DNA from 3 places in the Saccharopolyspora griseoalba genome. Region 3 is predicted to be linked to each of the others. Evidence: riboswitches for the same ligand, from Rfam matches in the RefSeq annotation. Region 3 holds a riboswitch; each other region holds the start of a gene.
The links. Region 3 has a riboswitch for cobalamin ahead of cobN (cobaltochelatase subunit CobN). Riboswitches for the same ligand answer to the same signal wherever they lie in the genome.
Positions count from the first base shown of each region.

Region 1: another riboswitch for cobalamin. It lies ahead of ACFQRI_RS11975 (ABC transporter substrate-binding protein); the one in region 3 lies ahead of cobN (cobaltochelatase subunit CobN).
Region 2: another riboswitch for cobalamin. It lies ahead of metE (5-methyltetrahydropteroyltriglutamate--homocysteine S-methyltransferase); the one in region 3 lies ahead of cobN (cobaltochelatase subunit CobN).

Region 1 is NZ_JBHTCJ010000005.1:173,791-179,498, reverse strand. It holds gene ACFQRI_RS11995 (SAM-dependent methyltransferase) at 1-360, opposite strand, end outside; gene ACFQRI_RS11990 (hypothetical protein) at 1,142-1,348, shown strand; gene ACFQRI_RS11985 (alpha/beta fold hydrolase) at 1,397-1,660, opposite strand; gene ACFQRI_RS11980 (alpha/beta fold hydrolase) at 1,739-2,362, opposite strand; cobalamin riboswitch at 2,456-2,643, shown strand; gene ACFQRI_RS11975 (ABC transporter substrate-binding protein) at 2,701-3,717, shown strand; gene ACFQRI_RS11970 (FecCD family ABC transporter permease) at 3,714-4,730, shown strand; gene ACFQRI_RS11965 (ABC transporter ATP-binding protein) at 4,727-5,530, shown strand; gene ACFQRI_RS11960 (hypothetical protein) at 5,578-5,708, opposite strand, start outside.
Region 2 is NZ_JBHTCJ010000007.1:183,411-189,118, reverse strand. It holds gene ACFQRI_RS15540 (ribonucleoside-diphosphate reductase subunit alpha) at 1-1,034, shown strand, start outside; gene ACFQRI_RS15535 (ribonucleotide-diphosphate reductase subunit beta) at 1,046-2,101, shown strand; gene metE (5-methyltetrahydropteroyltriglutamate--homocysteine S-methyltransferase) at 2,169-4,460, opposite strand; cobalamin riboswitch at 4,580-4,797, opposite strand; gene ACFQRI_RS15525 (VOC family protein) at 4,844-5,614, opposite strand; gene ACFQRI_RS15520 (DapH/DapD/GlmU-related protein) at 5,680-5,708, opposite strand, start outside.
Region 3 is NZ_JBHTCJ010000002.1:182,321-188,028, forward strand. It holds gene cobN (cobaltochelatase subunit CobN) at 1-2,944, opposite strand, end outside; cobalamin riboswitch at 2,975-3,178, opposite strand; gene ACFQRI_RS04985 (D-isomer specific 2-hydroxyacid dehydrogenase family protein) at 3,314-4,237, opposite strand; gene ACFQRI_RS04990 (sugar kinase) at 4,279-5,238, opposite strand; gene ACFQRI_RS04995 (YbhB/YbcL family Raf kinase inhibitor-like protein) at 5,421-5,708, shown strand, end outside.

The sequences.
Region 1 (5,708 bases), on a different contig from region 3:
CAGGATCCGCGAGTGGGCGACCGCGACCGATTCGTTGTCGATGTAGACGCAGCGGGCGTCCGGGACGATCTCGTCCGCGACCTGGTGGGTGCTGCCCATCGTGGGCACGCCGGAGCCGATGTCGACGAACTGGCGAATGCCCCGCTTGGCCAGGTACCGCACCACCCGGTGCAGGAAGAGCCGGTTGGCCATCGCGGCGGGGCGGACGAACGGGTAGCGTTCGAGCGCCTTCTCGGCGAAGAGCCGGTCGATGGCATAGTTCGCGCTGCCCCCGAGGTAGTAGTCGTAGACCCGGGCGACGTTCGGGTGCTCGAGGTCCGCGCCTTCCGGCGAGAACACTTCCGGCCTCGGCTGGCTCACGAGGTCTGCCCCTTCCATCGGTCGGTCGGCGAGGTGACGGATCGTGGTGATCACGTCACGCGAACTGTAGCGCCGTAGTTTGCCACCGGGTCGGGGTGTGGTCACCAGCCGATCGGGCTGAATCGCTGTCTGCGGAGCGTAGTTGGCGCGGTTGATCCGCTCGCGCGGTGCGCGACGCGGGCGCGATCGTTCCGCGGCGGCTTCGTGATCATTTCTCCCGGGCGGTCGCCGTGAATGATCGCTCCAGTCGTTCCCGCATCGCCGCGTTCCAATTCTTCCGGGGTCGCGCGGATTTTTCTCGGTCCCGTTCGCGCCGCTCCTGCCAGAATGTCGAATTTCCATTCGAGGGGGCGGCTCTCCCGGTCGGGTGAAGCGGATGATCGAGGCCCGATCGGCGGTGTCGCGCGCAGGTGACCCTGGCGAAGATCGAAGCAGGTGGGTGTGAGAATCTTGGTGTGGTCGTTCGGTGTTCCAACGGCGTCGCACCGTGATCTACCAGCATCGCCAGTCCGCGCGAGGGCGGACGGCCGGCCGGATAACGATCCAGGTTCGAAGCGCGATCAAGCCCGTAGATCGGCTCGCGGTCGAGGGCTCCGGTGCGGATGATTGGAACCGGGCCAAGTGGCTGACGGGACTCGTGAGGGCTGACCGCGTGGGGCGGCCCGCTCGATTTCCGGCCGAGACGAATTCGTGATGCGAAATGGCGCAACGGGCTGGGGTTGCGCTCCGTCTCCCAGGCGGATGACCGCACGGGAGAACTGACAAGGACGGGGGAGTCAGGATGTCCGCACCAGGGATCGGCAAGGAACCACACTTCTCGCTGCCCGACTTCGATTCGGTGGCCAAGCTGCCGAAGCCGATCAGGGCGCTGGTGTATCTGGTCGTCATGGCAGTGCTGACGGTGGCGTCGCTCGGGGCGCTCGCGGCCACCATCGCCGTCATCGGCCAGCTCTCCGGCGCCTTCGACATCTTCAGGCTGATCGGCTGAGCAATTCCGCGAGAGGGCCGGTGCACGACGGGTGCGCCGGCCCTCTTCTCATCGCGCGAACCGGCCGATGTCCTCGGCGATCTCGCGCGGGTGCTCGCCGTTGATCGCGTGCGAGGCCTCCGGGTGCTCGACGACCGCGCCGTTGACCAGAGCAGATCTCGCGGTGCGCAGGGCGGTTTCCGGATCGTGCACGACCGAGCGTCCCGCGATCAGGGCCAGCACCGGCATCCGCAGCCCGCGCAGCGCTTCCGGGGCGATCCGGGTGGGCTGGGGGAGCTCCATCGAGTAGTTGCGCATCCCGGCCTCGATCATGTCCGCGACCGGGACGTCCCGGACCGGTGCGCCACCCGCGGTGTAGGAGTTGAAGGAGTCCCGCCAGGACTTCGGCTGTCACGGCACCGAGGCGGGGATCGCGCGGAACGCGGTCCAGGCCGGGATCGAGTCGAAGGTGTGCACCGGATCGATCAAGGTCGGCGTGGCGACGCGCTGCGGCCGGTGGATCGCCAGGTTGGCCGCCGTCCACCCGCCGATCGACAACCCGATCACGTGGAACCGCTCCTGCGGGAGCTCCTCCAGCACCTGGTCGAGCCAAGCGGCCTGGTCGGCGTCGTCGGTGATCGGGACCTCCTGCACGCTGCGGCCGAGTTCGCCGAGCAGGTCGACGGCGTAGACGTCGCCGACGCGCAGCAGCGAGGGCAGGTTGTCGGCCCACACCGGTGATGCCGAAGCGCGGTCGGGCAGCAGCACCAGCGGTTCGCCGCCGGCGCCCGCGGAGCGGTAGACGCGCACGAAGCCGAAGGCCGTGCGCACGTCGCGCACCTCGGAGGCGGCCGGCAGCTCGCGCATGGCCGCGGCGTAGGCCGCTTCGAACTCCGCGTGCCCGGCGGCGCTCTTCCAGTGCCCGACCGGCGCGGGCGCGCGGAGCGCGAACGCCGCGACGAGCGCGGCGACCCCCGCGATGATCGTGATCCCCAGCACCCGGCGGCGACGCCCGCCGCTTCCACCGTCCGCCATCCTCGCCCCGGCAAGCCGACGCCGCCGACGATAGCGCGGTCGGGGAGGTCGCGGCCGGTGTCCGTTCGAGCTCGGAGTTCTCACTCGATCGTGTGATACGTTCGAATTGCCAGTCACGAGCTCGCTCATTTCGCGAGCAGGGAATCCGGTGCGAATCCGGAACTGACGCGCAGCGGTGTGGGTGACGGCGGAACTCGAAGCCACTGGGGCTCGAAGCCCTGGGAAGGCGTTCCGCCCGGTTGAACCCGAGTCCGAAGACCTGCTGGCACCCGGTGCGACCGGGTTTGTCTTGGCAACTGGGCTTCGCGGAACAGAGCCCTGACGCAAAAGGAACGCAATTGCGCTTCGCAGCAGCACTGCACAGCATCGCCGTCCTGGTCCTGCTGGCCGGGTGCGGGACCGGCGCCGCCCCGCAGGAGCAGCGGTCCGCCCCCGGGTTCCCGCGCGCGGTGGACAACTGCGGGCAGCGCACCGAGGTCCAGGCCCCGCCGCGTCGAGTGGTCTCGCTCGACCAGGGCAGCACCGAGATCTTGCTGGCGCTCGGCCTCGCCGACCGCATCGCCGGCACCGCGACCTGGACCGACCCGCTGCCCGCCGACCTCGCGGCGGCCAACGAGGGGGTTCCCCGGTTGGCCGACAACACGCCCTCCTACGAGTCGGTGCTCGCCGCCGAACCCGAGCTGGTCACCGCCTCCTTCGAGGCCACCCTGGGCACCGGTGGCGTCGCCACGCGGGAGCAGTTCGCCGAGCTGGGCGTGCCGACCTACCTGTCGCCGTCGGACTGCTCGAAGGACAACAGCGGACCGGGCGACGGGCGCCGCGACGCCCCGCTGACCATGCGGTCGATCTTCACCGAGGTGCGCGATCTCGCGCGGATGTTCGGCGTCGAGGACCGCGGCGAGCGGTTGGTCGCCGAGCTGCGGGGCCGGATGGACCGCGCCACCGGCGACCTGCGCGCCTCGGACGCCTCGATCGCCTACTGGTTCGCCAACTCCGAATCGCCCTACCTGGCCGGGTGCTGCGGCGCGCCCGGCATCATCACCGCCGAGGTCGGCGCCCGCAACGCCTTCGCCGACACCCGCGCCGAGTGGCCGCAGATCAACTGGGAGGTGCTGGCCGAACGCGATCCGGACGTGCTCGTGCTCGGCGACCTGACCCGCGACCGGGAGACCGCCGAGTCCGCCCGGGCCAAGATCGGGTTCCTGGAGTCGCACCCGGTCACCCGCAACATGACCGCGGTCCGCGAGAAGCGCTACGTGCTGCTGAGCGGGCAGGCGATGAACCCCACCATCCGCACGGTCGCCGGCGTGGAGAAGGTGGCCGCCAAGCTGCGCGAGTTCGGGATGGCGGGGTGAGCCGCCCCGCGCTACCCCTGCTGGTGGTCGCCGGCAGCGCGCTGCTGCTCGCCTCGATCTCCGCGGCGATCACCATCGGCCCCGCGCACATCCGATTCGGCGACGTCTGGGCGGTGGTCGCCGACCGCATCGGGCTCGGCGCCTCGGACCTCTCGCTGATCCGCGAGGGCATCGTGTGGAACCTGCGCCTGCCGCGCACCCTGCTGGCGGCGGTGTGCGGCGCGGGGCTGGCGGTGTGCGGGGCGATCATGCAGTCGCTGCTGCGCAACCCGCTGGCCGATCCGTTCGTGCTGGGGGTGTCCTCGGGCGCTTCGACCGGTGCGGTGGTGGTCGTGGTGCTCGGCGTGGGCGGCGGCGTGATCTCGCTGTCGGCGGGCGCGTTCGTCGGAGCGCTGGTGTCGTTCGGGTGCGTGCTGTGGCTCAGCCACGTGCTCGGCGGCACCACCGACCGCGTGGTGCTCTCCGGCGTGGCGGCGATGCAGCTCTTCTCGGCGCTGACCTCGTTCATCGTGCTCATCTCGGCCGACGCCAACACCACCCGCGCGGTGCTGTTCTGGCTGCTGGGCTCGCTGAGCAACGCGGGCTGGCCGGAGGCGCTGCTGTGCGCGGCGACGCTGGTGGTGGTGCTGCTGGTGTGCGGGGGGCACGCCCGCGCGCTGGACGCCTTCGCCTTCGGCGAGGACGCCGCCGCGGCCCTCGGCGTGCCGGTCACCCGCACCCGCCTGGTGCTGCTGTGCATCACCGCGCTGCTCACCGCCGTGCTGGTGAGCTCGGCCGGCGCGATCGGCTTCGTCGGCCTGGTCCTCCCGCACGCCACCCGAGCTCTCGTCGGACCCGGCCACGCCCGGCTGCTCCCGCTGACCGCGCTGGCCGGGGCGGTTTTCCTGGTGTGGGTCGACACGCTGAGCCGCACGGTGCTCGCCCCGCAGGAGGTCCCGGTCGGGGTGGTCACCGCGCTGCTCGGCGTTCCCGCGTTCGTGCTGATCCTCTACCGCGCCAGGGAGCCCCGATGAGCGAGGAAGGCCTCTCCGCGCAGCGGGTGTCGCGCGACCTCGGCGGGCGGCCGGTGGTCGACGGGGTCACCATCAGCCCGCGCGAGGGCGAGACGGTCGGCCTGCTCGGACCCAACGGCTCGGGCAAGTCGACGCTGCTGCGCCTGCTGGCCGGGCTGCTGCGGCCCAGCTCCGGCGTGATCACGCTGGACGGGCGCGCCCTGGCCGAGTTCGAGCGGCGCGCGCTGGCCCGCCGGATCGCGGTGGTCGAGCAGCACTCCGACACGCAGGTGCCGCTCACCGTGCGGGACGTGGTGCGCCTCGGCCGGATCCCGCACCGCCGCTCCTGGCAGGCCCCCACCGCCGCGGACGCGGAAGCTGTCCGCGCGGCCATGCGGCGCACCGGGCTGACCGACAAGGCCGACCAGCGATGGCAGACCCTCTCCGGCGGGGAGCGCCAGCGCGTCCAGATCGCCAGGGCGCTGGCCCAGCAACCCCGGGAGCTCCTCCTGGACGAGCCCACCAACCACCTGGACGTCCAGCACCAGCTCGATCTGATGTCGCTGCTGGTCGAGCTGCCGGTCACCACCGTGGTGGCCCTCCACGACCTCAATCACGCCGCGATGTTCTGCGACCGGGTCGTGCTGCTGCAGCGCGGCGAGGTCCTGGCCTCCGGAACCCCGGCCGAAGTCCTCACCGAACCGCTCATCGAGCAGGCCTACGCCGTCCGCACCGAGATCACCCGCACCCCGGAGGGCCACCCGCACATCCGCTTCATACCCACCCGAACCCGGTCGAGGTCCGACAGCAGTTTGGCCTGAAACCGCACGCGCTCGGGGCGTGCGGTTCCAGGCCAAACCGCGAGTGGTCAGCGGTTCGCGAGGCGGGATTCCAGGGTTGCGATCCCGGCCTTGCAGTCCTTGGCCACGCGGCGGTGGTGCGCGTAGCGGTTGAGGAGGGTGAGGGGCTCGGCGGTGCCCGGTTCCTCGTCTCCCGGCC
Region 2 (5,708 bases), on a different contig from region 3:
CGGTCTGCAACCTGGGGTCGATCAACCTCGCCCGGCACGTCACGGCCGACGGGCTGGACCGCGAGCACCTGGCCGCAACCACGCGGACGGCCGTGCGCATGCTCGACAACGTCATCGACATCAACTTCTACACCGTCGACGAAGCCCGGAACTCCAACCTGCGGCACCGCCCGGTGGGCCTCGGGCTGATGGGTCACTCCGACGCGCTGCTGCGGCAGGGCCTGGCGATGTCCTCGGCCGAGGCGGTGGAGTTCGCCGACCGGAGCACCGAGGAGATCTCCTACCACGCGATCGCCGCTTCCGCCCGCCTCGCCGAGGAACGCGGCCGCTACGAGTCCTTCGAGGGCTCGCTGTGGAGCCGGGGGATCCTGCCCATCGACTCGCTGGAGCTGCTCGCGCGCGACCGGGGCGACGACGAGTTCGACCGGTCCACCCGCCTGGACTGGGACGGGCTGCGGGAGCTGGTGCGCGCCAGCGGGATGCGCAACTCCAACGTGATGGCGATCGCGCCGACCGCGACCATCGCGAACATCTGCGGCGTCGGGCAGTCCGTCGAGCCGATCTACCGCAACCTCTACGTGAAGTCGAACATGTCCGGCGAGTTCACCGCGATCAACCCGCACCTGGTCTCCGACCTCAAGCGCGCGGGCCTGTGGGACGAGGCGATGGTCGCCGACCTGAAGCTGCACGACGGCTCGCTCGGCCCCGTCGACCGCGTGCCCGCCGAGCTCAAGACCCGCTACGCCACCGCCTTCGAGGTCGAACCGCGCTGGCTGGTCGAAGCCGCGGCGCGCAGGCAGAAGTGGATCGACCAAGCCCAGTCGCTGAACCTCTACCTGGCCAGGCCCAGCGGCCGCGAGCTCGACCAGCTCTACCGGCTCGCCTGGCGCAAGGGCCTCAAGACCACCTACTACCTGCGCTCGTCGAGCGCCACGCACGTGGAGAAGAGCACGCTGCGCGGCACCGACGGCCGGCTCAACGCCGTGCCCGCGTCCTGCTCCACCACCGAGACCGATTGCGAGTCCTGCCAATGACCTCGGAACCGATGACCACGACCGGACTGGGCACCATCGACCGCGGCGGCGAGCGCGTCGACGTCGCCGACAAGGCGATGATCAACGCGCGCGCGGACGTCAACCAGCTGCTGCCGCTGAAGTACGGCTGGGCCTGGGAGAAGTACCTCAACGGCTGCAGCAACCACTGGATGCCCACCGAGGTGTCGATGCAGGCCGACATCGCGCTGTGGAAGTCCCGCGACGGGCTCACCGACGACGAGCGCACCATGCTCGAGCGCAACCTGGGGTTCTTCGCCACCGCCGAGTCGCTGGTGGCCAACAACATCGTGCTGGCCGTCTACCGGCACCTGACCAACCCCGAGTGCAGGCAGTACCTGCTGCGGCAGGCCTTCGAAGAAGCCGTGCACACGCACACCTTCCAGTACATCTGCGAGAGCCTGGGGCTCGACGAGGGCGAGCTGTTCAACGCCTACCGGGAGGTCCCGTCGATCGCGGACAAGGACGCGTGGGCGCTGCGCTACACCCAGAACCTGGAGAACCCCGAGTTCGCCACCGGGACCCCGGAGGCCGACCAGGCGTTCCTGCGCGATCTCATCGCCTTCTACGTGATCTTCGAGGGCATGTGGTTCTACACCGGCTTCGCGCAGATCCTCTCGCTGGGCAGGCGCAACAAGATGGTCGGCATCGCCGAGCAGTACCAGTACATCCTGCGCGACGAGTCGATCCACCTGAACTTCGGCATCGACTGCATCAACCAGATCAAGCTGGAGAACCCGCACCTGTGGAGCGAGGAGTTCCAGCAGGAGGCCCGCACCATGCTTCGCGAGGCCTGCGAGCTGGAGGCGGCCTACGGCAGGGACACCCTGCCGCGCGGGATGCTCGGGCTCAGCGCCGAGTCGTGCGAGCAGTACATGCGGTTCATCACCAACCGCCGCTGCGCCCAGCTCGGCCTGGAGCCGGTGTTCGAGCCGACCGACAACCCGTTCCCGTGGATGTCGGAGGCGATGGATCTGAAGAAGGAGAAGAACTTCTTCGAAACCCGCGTCACCGAGTACCAGTCCGGCGCCGCTCTCACCTGGGACTGATCCCGCGACCGGGGTGCGGGCGCGCGGCCCGCACCCCGGTCGGGCGCTCCCGCGGGGAGCGGCGGCGTCAGTCGGAGCCGTGGGCCGCGGCCTCCCGGAGCCGGTGGGCCGCCGCCACCAGGTTGGCCAGGGCGGCCTCGGTCTCCGGGTAGTCGCGGGTCTTGAGACCGCAGTCCGGGTTCACCCACAAGCGCTCGGCCGGCACCGCTGCCAGCGCCGCCCGCAGCAGGTCGGCGACCTCGTCGGCGCCTGGCACGCGCGGCGAGTGGATGTCGTAGACGCCCGGCCCGACACCCCGCGCGTAGCCGACCGCGTTGAGGTCGTCGAGCACCTCCATCCGCGACCGGGCGGCCTCGATGCTGGTGACGTCCGCGTCGAGGGCCACGATCGCGTCGATGACGTCGCCGAACTCGGAGTAGCACAGGTGCGTGTGGATCTGCGTGCCGTCGGAGACGCCCGAGGTCGCCAGCCGGAAGGACGCCACCGCCCACTCCAGGTAGGCGGGCCGGTCGGCCGCGCGCAGCGGCAGCAGCTCGCGCAGCGCCGGCTCGTCGACCTGCACCGCGCGGATGCCCGACGCCTCCAGATCGCGCACTTCGTCGCGGATGGCCAGCGCCACCTGCCGGGCGGTCTCGTCGACCGGCTGATCATCGCGGACGAACGACCAGGACAGCATCGTCACCGGCCCGGTGAGCATGCCCTTGAGCGGCTTGTCGGTCAGCCGCTGGGCGTACCTGGCCCACTCGACGGTCATCGGCTCCGGCCGGTGCACGTCGCCGTGCAGCACCGGCGGCCGCACGCAGCGCGAACCGTAGGACTGCACCCAGCCGTGGTCGGTCGTGGCGAACCCGGCCAGCTGCTCGGCGAAGAACTGGACCATGTCGCTGCGCTCGGGTTCGCCGTGCACCAGCACGTCCAGCCCGAGCTTCTCCTGCAGGCGCACCACGCGCTCGATCTCCTCGCGCATCCGCTGCCGGTACTCGTCCGGCTCGATGCGCCCGGCGCGCAGCGCGGCGCGCGCCTTGCGCACGTCGGTGGTCTGCGGGAATGACCCGATCGTGGTGGTCGGCAGCGGCGGCAGCCGCAACGACCGCTGCTGGGCGGCGGACCGCTGCCGGTAGTCGCCGCGCCGCGCGTGCTCCGGGCGCAACGACGCCACCCGCGCCCGCACCCGCTGGTCCCGGCTCGCACCCGTCCGCGAGGCCACCGCCGACCGCGCGCGATCGAGCTCGGCGCGCACGCCCTCCCGGCCCTCGCGCAGCGCGCGGCCGAGCAGCACGACCTCGCCGACCTTCTGCCGCGCGAACGCCAACCACTCCCGCACCTGGGGATCCAGGTCGGTTTCCGCGTCGACGTCGTAGGGCACGTGCAGCAGCGAGCACGAGGTGCCCACGGCGACCTCCCCGGCCATGCCGAGCAGGGTGGCCGCGGTGGTCAGCGCGCGGTCCAGATCGGTGCGCCACACGTTGCGACCGTCGACCAGCCCCGCGACGAGGGTCTTGTCCCGCATCCCGCGCAACCCGGGCAACCGGTCCAGCGCACCCGGGCCGGCGACGAGGTCCACGGCGATCGCCTCGACCGGCGAGTCGGCCAGCACCGGCAGCGCCTCACCCAGCTCGCCGAAGTAACCCGCGACCAGCAGCTCCGGCCGGTCAGCGCGATCGCCGAGCCGGCGGTAGGCGTTGCGCAGCACCTCCAGCTCCTCGGCCGTGCGGTCGACGGCCAGAGCTGGCTCGTCCAGCTGGACCCATTCGGCCCCGGCCTCGCGCAGCTCGGCGAGCAGCCGCGCGTAGGCGTCGAGCAGCTCGGGCAGCTTGTCCAGCGGCCGGAAGGACTCCGGCGCGCCCTCGGCCGACTTGGCGAGCAGCAGGAAGGTCAACGGCCCGACGAGCACCGGCCGGGTCTCAACTCCGAGCTTGCGGGCTTCCCGGAAGTCGTCGACCGGCGTGCGGTCGGCGAGCTCGAACCGGGTGTCCGGGCCGATCTCGGGAACCAGGTAGTGGTAGTTGGTGTCGAACCACTTCGTCATCTCCAGCGGCGGCGCGCTGGCCGTGCCGCGGGCCATGGCGAAGTAGGTGTCCAGCGCGCTCAGGCCCAGCTCGGCGTGCCGGGGCGGCACGGCGCCGAAGGTGAAGGCCGCGTCGAGCACCTGGTCGTAGAACGAGAAGGTGTTCCCCGGGATCGAGTCGAGCCCGGCCGCGGCGAGATCGCGCCAGGTGCCCGCGCGCAGCCGGCGCGCCACCGACCGCAGCTCGCTCTCGTCGCAGCGACCCGCCCAGTAGTTCTCCAGCGCCCGCTTGAGCTCCCGGTTCGGGCCGATCCGGGGAAATCCGAGCACGGTGGATCCGATGAATGTCAACGCTCTCTCCTCGCGAGCTAGACGTCCACCGAGGCTTCGCGAGGGCGCGGACCAGCGACGACCACGGCCGCTGGAACGTCCGCCAGGTCCTCCCGCGAGACCTCGGACCACGCGCACCGGCGGTGCGCGTACCGGTGGCAGGTCTTCGGACTCGCGGGCGCGCCCGGCCGGAGCCGGGATTCCTACCGGCCGTCGCTTCCCGGACCTGCGTCCAGTGCTGATGACGGCTTTCGTTCCCACTCACCGCTGCGGGGCAGTCCTGGACTCGCACCAGGTTCCCTCTTGCCTCACCGCCCGCAGCGCGTGCGAGCGGTGAACCACCGGCAACGTCAGGCTAACCCGGGAGGACTCGGCCGAACAGCCCCGAGCACCGGCGATCTCGATCACGTGATGTGCGGGTTGGACCCGATGCTGAACGGAGTGCCGAACGGGTCGCGCGCGTTGGCCAGCCGCCCGTACTCCATGTCGAAGGCGTCGTCCGCGCTCCCACCGGCCTCGCGGATGCGGGCGACCGCGGCATCGGCGTCGGTGACGGCGAACAGCACGCCCCACTCCGACTTCTCCGCCGACGGGTCGCCGAGGATTCCACCGATCTCGTGACCGTCCGGGCGCCGCAGGAAGGTGAAGTCGGCACCCTCGAGCTGCGAATCACCGTCCAGGGTGAAGCCGAAGACCTCGGAGTAGAAGTCCCGAGCCGGGCCCGGCTGCGGGGTGACCAGGTCGTTGCGCAGCAGGCTGTTGGGCTCGTTGACGATCTGCGAGCCGATGTGCTGGCCCGCCTGCCAGAGCGAGAAGTGCCCGCCGGTGGGGTCGCGGAGCACGGCCATCTTCCCGTGCTCCATCACCTGCATGGGTTCCTGCAGCAGCTCGGCCCCGGCGGCCTTGGCCCGGTTCGCGGTGGCCTCGCAGTCGTCCACCGCGAAGTAGAGGTTCCACCAGTAGGCGACCGGATCGGCGTCGACGTTCTGCATCAGCGCGGCGACCGGCTTGTCGCGCAGCAAGCACATCGTGTAGTGGCCGGTGTCGGCGTCGCCCCTGGTGAACTCCCAGCCGAACACCGCGCCGTAGAAGCCGGTCGCCCGGTCCAGGTCCGGAATCCCCAGGTCGATCCAGGTCGGCGTGCCCTCGGGTTGTGCCTCGTTCAGCTCCGGCATGACGTTCCCCCTTCGTCGCTTCCAGCAGCGACGGTAGACACACCCACCGACGAGCGCGCGGGGGATCAGTCCTCGAGGCGACTGCGCTCGCGCG
Region 3 (5,708 bases):
CGTCGCCGTGCTCGCCCAGGTCGGCGCGGTAGTGCGCGGCGACGTGGTTGTCCTCGTCGGGCTCGTCGAGCTTGGCCACCGCCCGCACCGCGTCGTCGACGAGCGCGACCACGTGCGGGAAGGCGTCCCGGAAGAACCCCGAGATGCGCACCACCACGTCGATGCGCGGACGGCCCAGCTCGGCGACCGGCACGACCTCGAAACCGGTGACCCGGCGCGAGGCCTCGTCCCAGGTCGGGCGGCAGCCCAGCAGCCAGAGGATCTCGCCGAGGTCGTCGCCCTGGGTCCGCATCGCCGAGGTGCCCCACACCGTCAGGCCGACCGAGCTCGGGTACTCGCCGGTGTCGGCGACGTGCCTGCTGATCAGCGAGTCGGCCAGCGAGGCGCCCACCTCGAAGGCGTTGCGCGAGGGGATCGCCTTGGGGTCCACCGAGTAGAAGTTGCGGCCGGTCGGCAGCACCGAGATCAGCCCGCGGGTCGGTGAGCCGGACGGCCCGGCCGGGATGAAACCGCCGTCGAGCGCGTGCACGACGTGGGTGACCTCGTCGGTGGTGCGCGCCAGCCGCGGCACGACCTCCTCGCAGGCGAAGCGCAGCACCCGCACCACCGGGTCCACTCCGGAGCCCAGGACGTCCGCGGCCACCGCCTCCGCCCGGTCGGCCGACCAACCGGCCTCGGCCAGCGCCTCGACGAGCTCGCGGGCCAGCTCCTCCAGCAGGTCCACCGCGTCGGAGGCCGACGCCGACGGGCCCTCGACCAGATCGGTCAGCGCGGCCGGGACCTCGGCGCGCGCACCCGGGTCGGCCAGCAGCGCCTGCTCGTCGAGCCCGAAGTGCTCGGACAGCGCCGAGCGCAGGCCCGGCAGGGCGCCGACGGTGCCGCCGAAGACCTGGCGCGCCCGCAGGATCGCCAACACGTCGTTGACCAGCTCGTCCTCGCGCGGCGCGCGGCCGAGGATGTGCAGCCCGTCGCGGATCTGCACGTCCTTGATCTCGCAGAGGTAGCCGTCGATGTGCATCACGAAGTCGTCGAAGGACTCCTCGTCGGGTTGGTCCTCCTGGTGCAGGTCGTGGTGCAGCTCGGCGGAGGTGACCAGCTCCCAGATCTGGTTGCGCAGCGCCGGCTTCTTCTCCGGGTCCATGTCCGAGACCAGCGCGTACTCGTCGAGCAGCTGCTCCAGCTTGGCGATCTCGCCGTAGGAGTCGGCGCGGGCCATCGGCGGGATCATGTGGTCCACCACGACCGAGTGGCCGCGCCGCTTGGCCTGGGTGCCCTCGCCCGGGTCGTTGACGATGAACGGGTAGATCAGCGGCAGGTCGCCCAGCACGGCGTCCGGGGCGCAGTCGGCCGCCAGGCCCAGGCCCTTGCCCGGCAACCACTCCAGCGTGCCGTGCTTGCCCAGGTGGATGACCGCGTGCGCGCCGAACTCCTCGCCCAGCCACCGGTAGGCGGCCATGTACTGGTGCGACGGCGGCAGGTCCGGGTCGTGGTAGATCGCGATCGGGTTCTCGCCGAACCCGCGCGGCGGCTGGATGAGCAGCACGACGTTGCCGAAGCGCAGCGCGGCGACGTAGATCGAGCCCTCGTCGTCGACGTACAGGCCCCCGGGCGGCGCGCCCCAGTGCTCGGTCATCGACTCGCGCAGCTCGGCGGGCAGCGCGTCGAACCACTCGCGGTACCGGGTGGCGGGCACGCGGATGGCCGCCTCGGCCATCTGGTCCTCGGTCAGCCACTCCACGTCGTGCCCGCCGGCGGCGATCAGCCGGTGGATCAGGGTGTCGCCGTCCAGCCCGGAGACGTCCAGGCCGCCGAGGTCGTAGCCGGCCTCCTCCAGCGCGCGCAGCAGCACCACCGCCGAGGCCGGGGTGTCCAGGCCGACCGCGTTGCCCACCCGGGAGTGCTTGGTCGGGTACGACGAGAGCACCACGCCGAGGCGCTTCTGCTGGTTGTCGACGTGGCGCAACCGGGCCAGCGAGACCGCGGTGCCCGCGACGCGGGCGGCGCGCTCGGGATCGGCGACGTAGACCGGGATGCCGTCGGCGCCCTCCTCCTTGAAGGAGAACGGCACGCTGATCAACCTGCCGTCGAACTCCGGCACCGCGACCTGCATCGCGGCGTCCATCGGAGAGACCGTGTCGCTCTCGGCCCAGACCGCGCGGCTGGTGGTCAGGCACAGGCCCTGCAGCACCGGGACGTCCAGCTCGGCGAGCGCACCGGCGTCCCAGGAGTCCTCGTCACCACCGGCGCTGGCGTCGGCGGCCACGGCGCCCCCGGCGGCGAGCACGGTGGCCACCAGCGAGTCGCAGCCCGCCAGCAGCTCGCGCAGGCCGTCGGCGTCCGACAGGCTGCGCAGCGAGCCGCAGAACACCGGGACGGCGTTGGCCCCGGCCGCCTCGATCTGGTCGGCGAGCGTGTCGACGAAAGCGGTGTTGCCCGCCAGCGCGTGCGCCCGGTAGAAGATCACGCCCACGGTCGGCTTGGCCCGGTCGTGCGCGCGCTCGCCGTGCCTGCCGAACTCCGGGGTGGACTCCGGGGGCTCGAAGCCGGCACCGGTGAGCAGCACCGTGTCGGACAGGAAGTTGGCCAGCTGGGTGAGGTTGGCCGGGCCGCCCTCGACCAGGTAGGTCAGCGTCTCGGTGGCCACGCCCGCGGGCACCGTGGACAGCGCCATCAGCTCGGCGTCCGGGGTGGCCTCACCGCCCAGGGCGATGGTGGGCAGGCCCGCGGCCAGCACCGCGTCCAGGCCCTCCTCCCAGGCGCGGCGACCGCCCAGCAGCCGGACCACCACCACGTCGACGTCGCGCACCAGCTCGGGCACGTCCTCGGCCGCGACCCGGGACGGGTTGGCCACCCGGTAGTCGGCCTCGGCGGCGCGGGCCGCCAGCAGGTCGGTGTCCGCGGTGGACAGCAGCAGAACTCGGGTTTCGCGGGCAGGCTCGCTCACGCAGGATCCTCTCTCGGGGTGCGCGCCCCGGCGGGGTCATGGCGGCGAGGAGTCTCCTGGCTCCCGGATCCTCGCGGCTTCCCCGCCTTCCCGCCCGCCCGCTCGGGGCCGGGCGGTGGCCGGATGGGGTCCGCTCCCCGGTCACAGTGGCGCGACCGCCCCGGACTCGCACCGGGTTCCTCCACGTCACCGCCGATTGGCTTTCGGGGTGATCCTATCCGTCCTGCGATCTCCGACCACCCGCACGCGGATAAGGGGACGAACCCCACACGACACCGGTCGGCGGGATCGGCGGTTCGACCGGAGCTCGCCCCGGCGGCGGAGCGGACGTCTCGCCGGGCGGTTCCCGCCCGACCGCGGACGGCCCGCTCAGTAGCCGGCGGCGAGGTCGACCGGGGCCAGCAGGGGCTCGCCCGCGACCCAGCGGCGGACGTTCTCCTGCACCCGGCGCGCGAGCGCGGGCATCAGCAGCGACTGCGGGTTGGCCGTGTGCGGCGAGATCAGCGCGCGCGGGTGGGAGAACAGGCGGTGCCCGTCCGGCAGCGGTTCCGGGTCGGTGACGTCCAGGGCCGCGCCACCGATCTCGCCGGCGTCCAGGGCCGCGACCAGCGCGTCGGTGTCGACCAGCGACCCGCGCGCGATGTTGATCAACCAGGCGTCGGGCTTCATCGCCGCCAGCGCCCCGGCGTCGATGAGCTCGTCGGTCTGCGAGGTCGCGGGCGCGGCCACGACCACGAAGTCCGAGCCGGTCAGCACGCGCCGCACTCCCTCGGCGTCCTCGGCGGGCCAGGTGCGCTCGGCGCCGTCGACCGGCTTGCCGGAGCGGTTGACCGCCAGCACCGTCGCCCCGAACGGGCGCAGCATCTCGATCAGCGCCCGGCCGATGCCGCCCGCGCCGATGATGCCGACGGTGGACCCGGACAAGCTGCGCATCCCCTCCGGCCGCTGCCAGGAATCGGCGCGCGCCATCGCGGGGATCTGCCGCGCACCGGCCAGCATCAGCCCGAGGGCGTGCTCGGCGACGGTCTGCGCGTAGGTGCCCGCGGCGGAGGTGAACCGCACGCCCTCGCGCAGCACCCCGGCCGCCAGCCAGGACTCGACGCCCGCCGAGGGCAGCTGCACCCAGTCCAGCCCGGAGTGGTCGAGCTCGGGGAACCGGCCGGGCTCGGCGCCGAACCACACCAGCGCGGAGGCCTCCTCGGCCGCGGCGAGCTCAGCGCCCCCGGCCAGCACGGCGGATTCGAGCTCGGGCGGGGCGACGGGACCCACGTGGACCTTCAACGACTTCTCCATCTCGCTTTCCTCCGGGACAGCTGATCAGCGCGGCCGGCAGCTCACCGCTCGCCGAACCGCAGCGCCTTCCACTGCGCGTCGTCGCAGCTCAGCCAGCGCTGCAGCGATTCGGCGTCCGGCGGGGCGCTGTGGTCCTCGGTGCTGCGCAGGCTCTGCGCGGCAAGCACGTGGCCCAGCCGCAGGCACCGCACGTCGTCCTCCCCGCGCAGCACGCCGGAGAGGAACCCGGCGGCGAAGGCGTCCCCGGCACCGACCGGCTCGACCACGTCGACCTCCGGCGCGGGCACGACGACCCGCCGCTCGCCGAGCGCGTAGGCGGCATCGGCTCCGTCCTTGACCACCACCACGTCCGGCTGGTCGAGCAGTTCCCGCACCTCGTCGGCGGTCCGCACGCCCCACAGCGCGGCGGCCTCGTCGAGGCCGACGAAGACCACGTCGGCCATCCCGGCGAGCTCGCGCAGCACCGGGGCGGCCTCCCGCGCGCTCCACAGCGCGGGGCGGTGGTTGACGTCGAAGGAGATCCGCGCCGCGCGCTCGCGGGTCAGCAGGTGGCGGATCAACCGGTCGCAGCTCGCCGACAGCGCGGGGGTGATGCCGCTGATGTGCAGCAGGCGCGTCGCGTCGAGCTCGCTCGCGGGCAGGAAGTCCTCGTCCATCGTGGACGCCGCCGACCCGGCCCGGTAGTAGTGCACCCGCGTGCCCTCCGGCCTCGGGTCCTTGAAGTACACGGCGGTGGGCGCGTGCGGGTAGACGTCGACCAGGCCGGTGTCCACCCCGGCGGCTCCGATGGTCGAGGCCATGCGCCTGCCCAGCGGGTCGTCGCCCACGCGGCTCGCCCAGCGCACCCGGTGTCCGAGCGCGGCCAGGTGAACGGCCACGTTGGACTCCGCGCCGCCTGCGGAGAGCGTGAAGCTCGGAGCCTGCTCCAGGGGGACCGGGCTGGCCGGGGCGACCAGCGACATCGTCTCGCCCAGGCACAGCACCTCGGTCGGCTGCACCACCACTGCCTCCTCGCGATCGCTGGTTCGAGCGAAAGGCTATCGCCAGCGAGACTGCGAAATACACACCTCCGTTGCACTCCGCGCAACGCTGGGCCGGAACCGGCCGGAGCGGACCGCTTCTCCTAGGCTGGCCCCGGTGATCGACGATCACCCACAAGCCACAGGAAAGAAGGAGGGCTCGCATGAGTCTGGAGCGCCCGATCGATCCTGACCCGTACTCGTTCCTGCCGGCGGTGCCCGAGTTCACCGTCACCTCCGCCGACGTGAGCGACGGTCAGGCGATGACCAAGGCCCAGGCCTTCGACGGCATGGGAGCGGGCGGGGACAACCTCTCGCCCCAGCTGAGCTGGTCGGGCTTCCCGGAGACCACCAAGAGCTTCGTGGTGACCTGCTTCGACCCGGACGCGCCGATCCCCGGCGGCTTCTGGCACTGGGTCCTGGTCGACGTCCCGGCGAACATCACCGAGCTG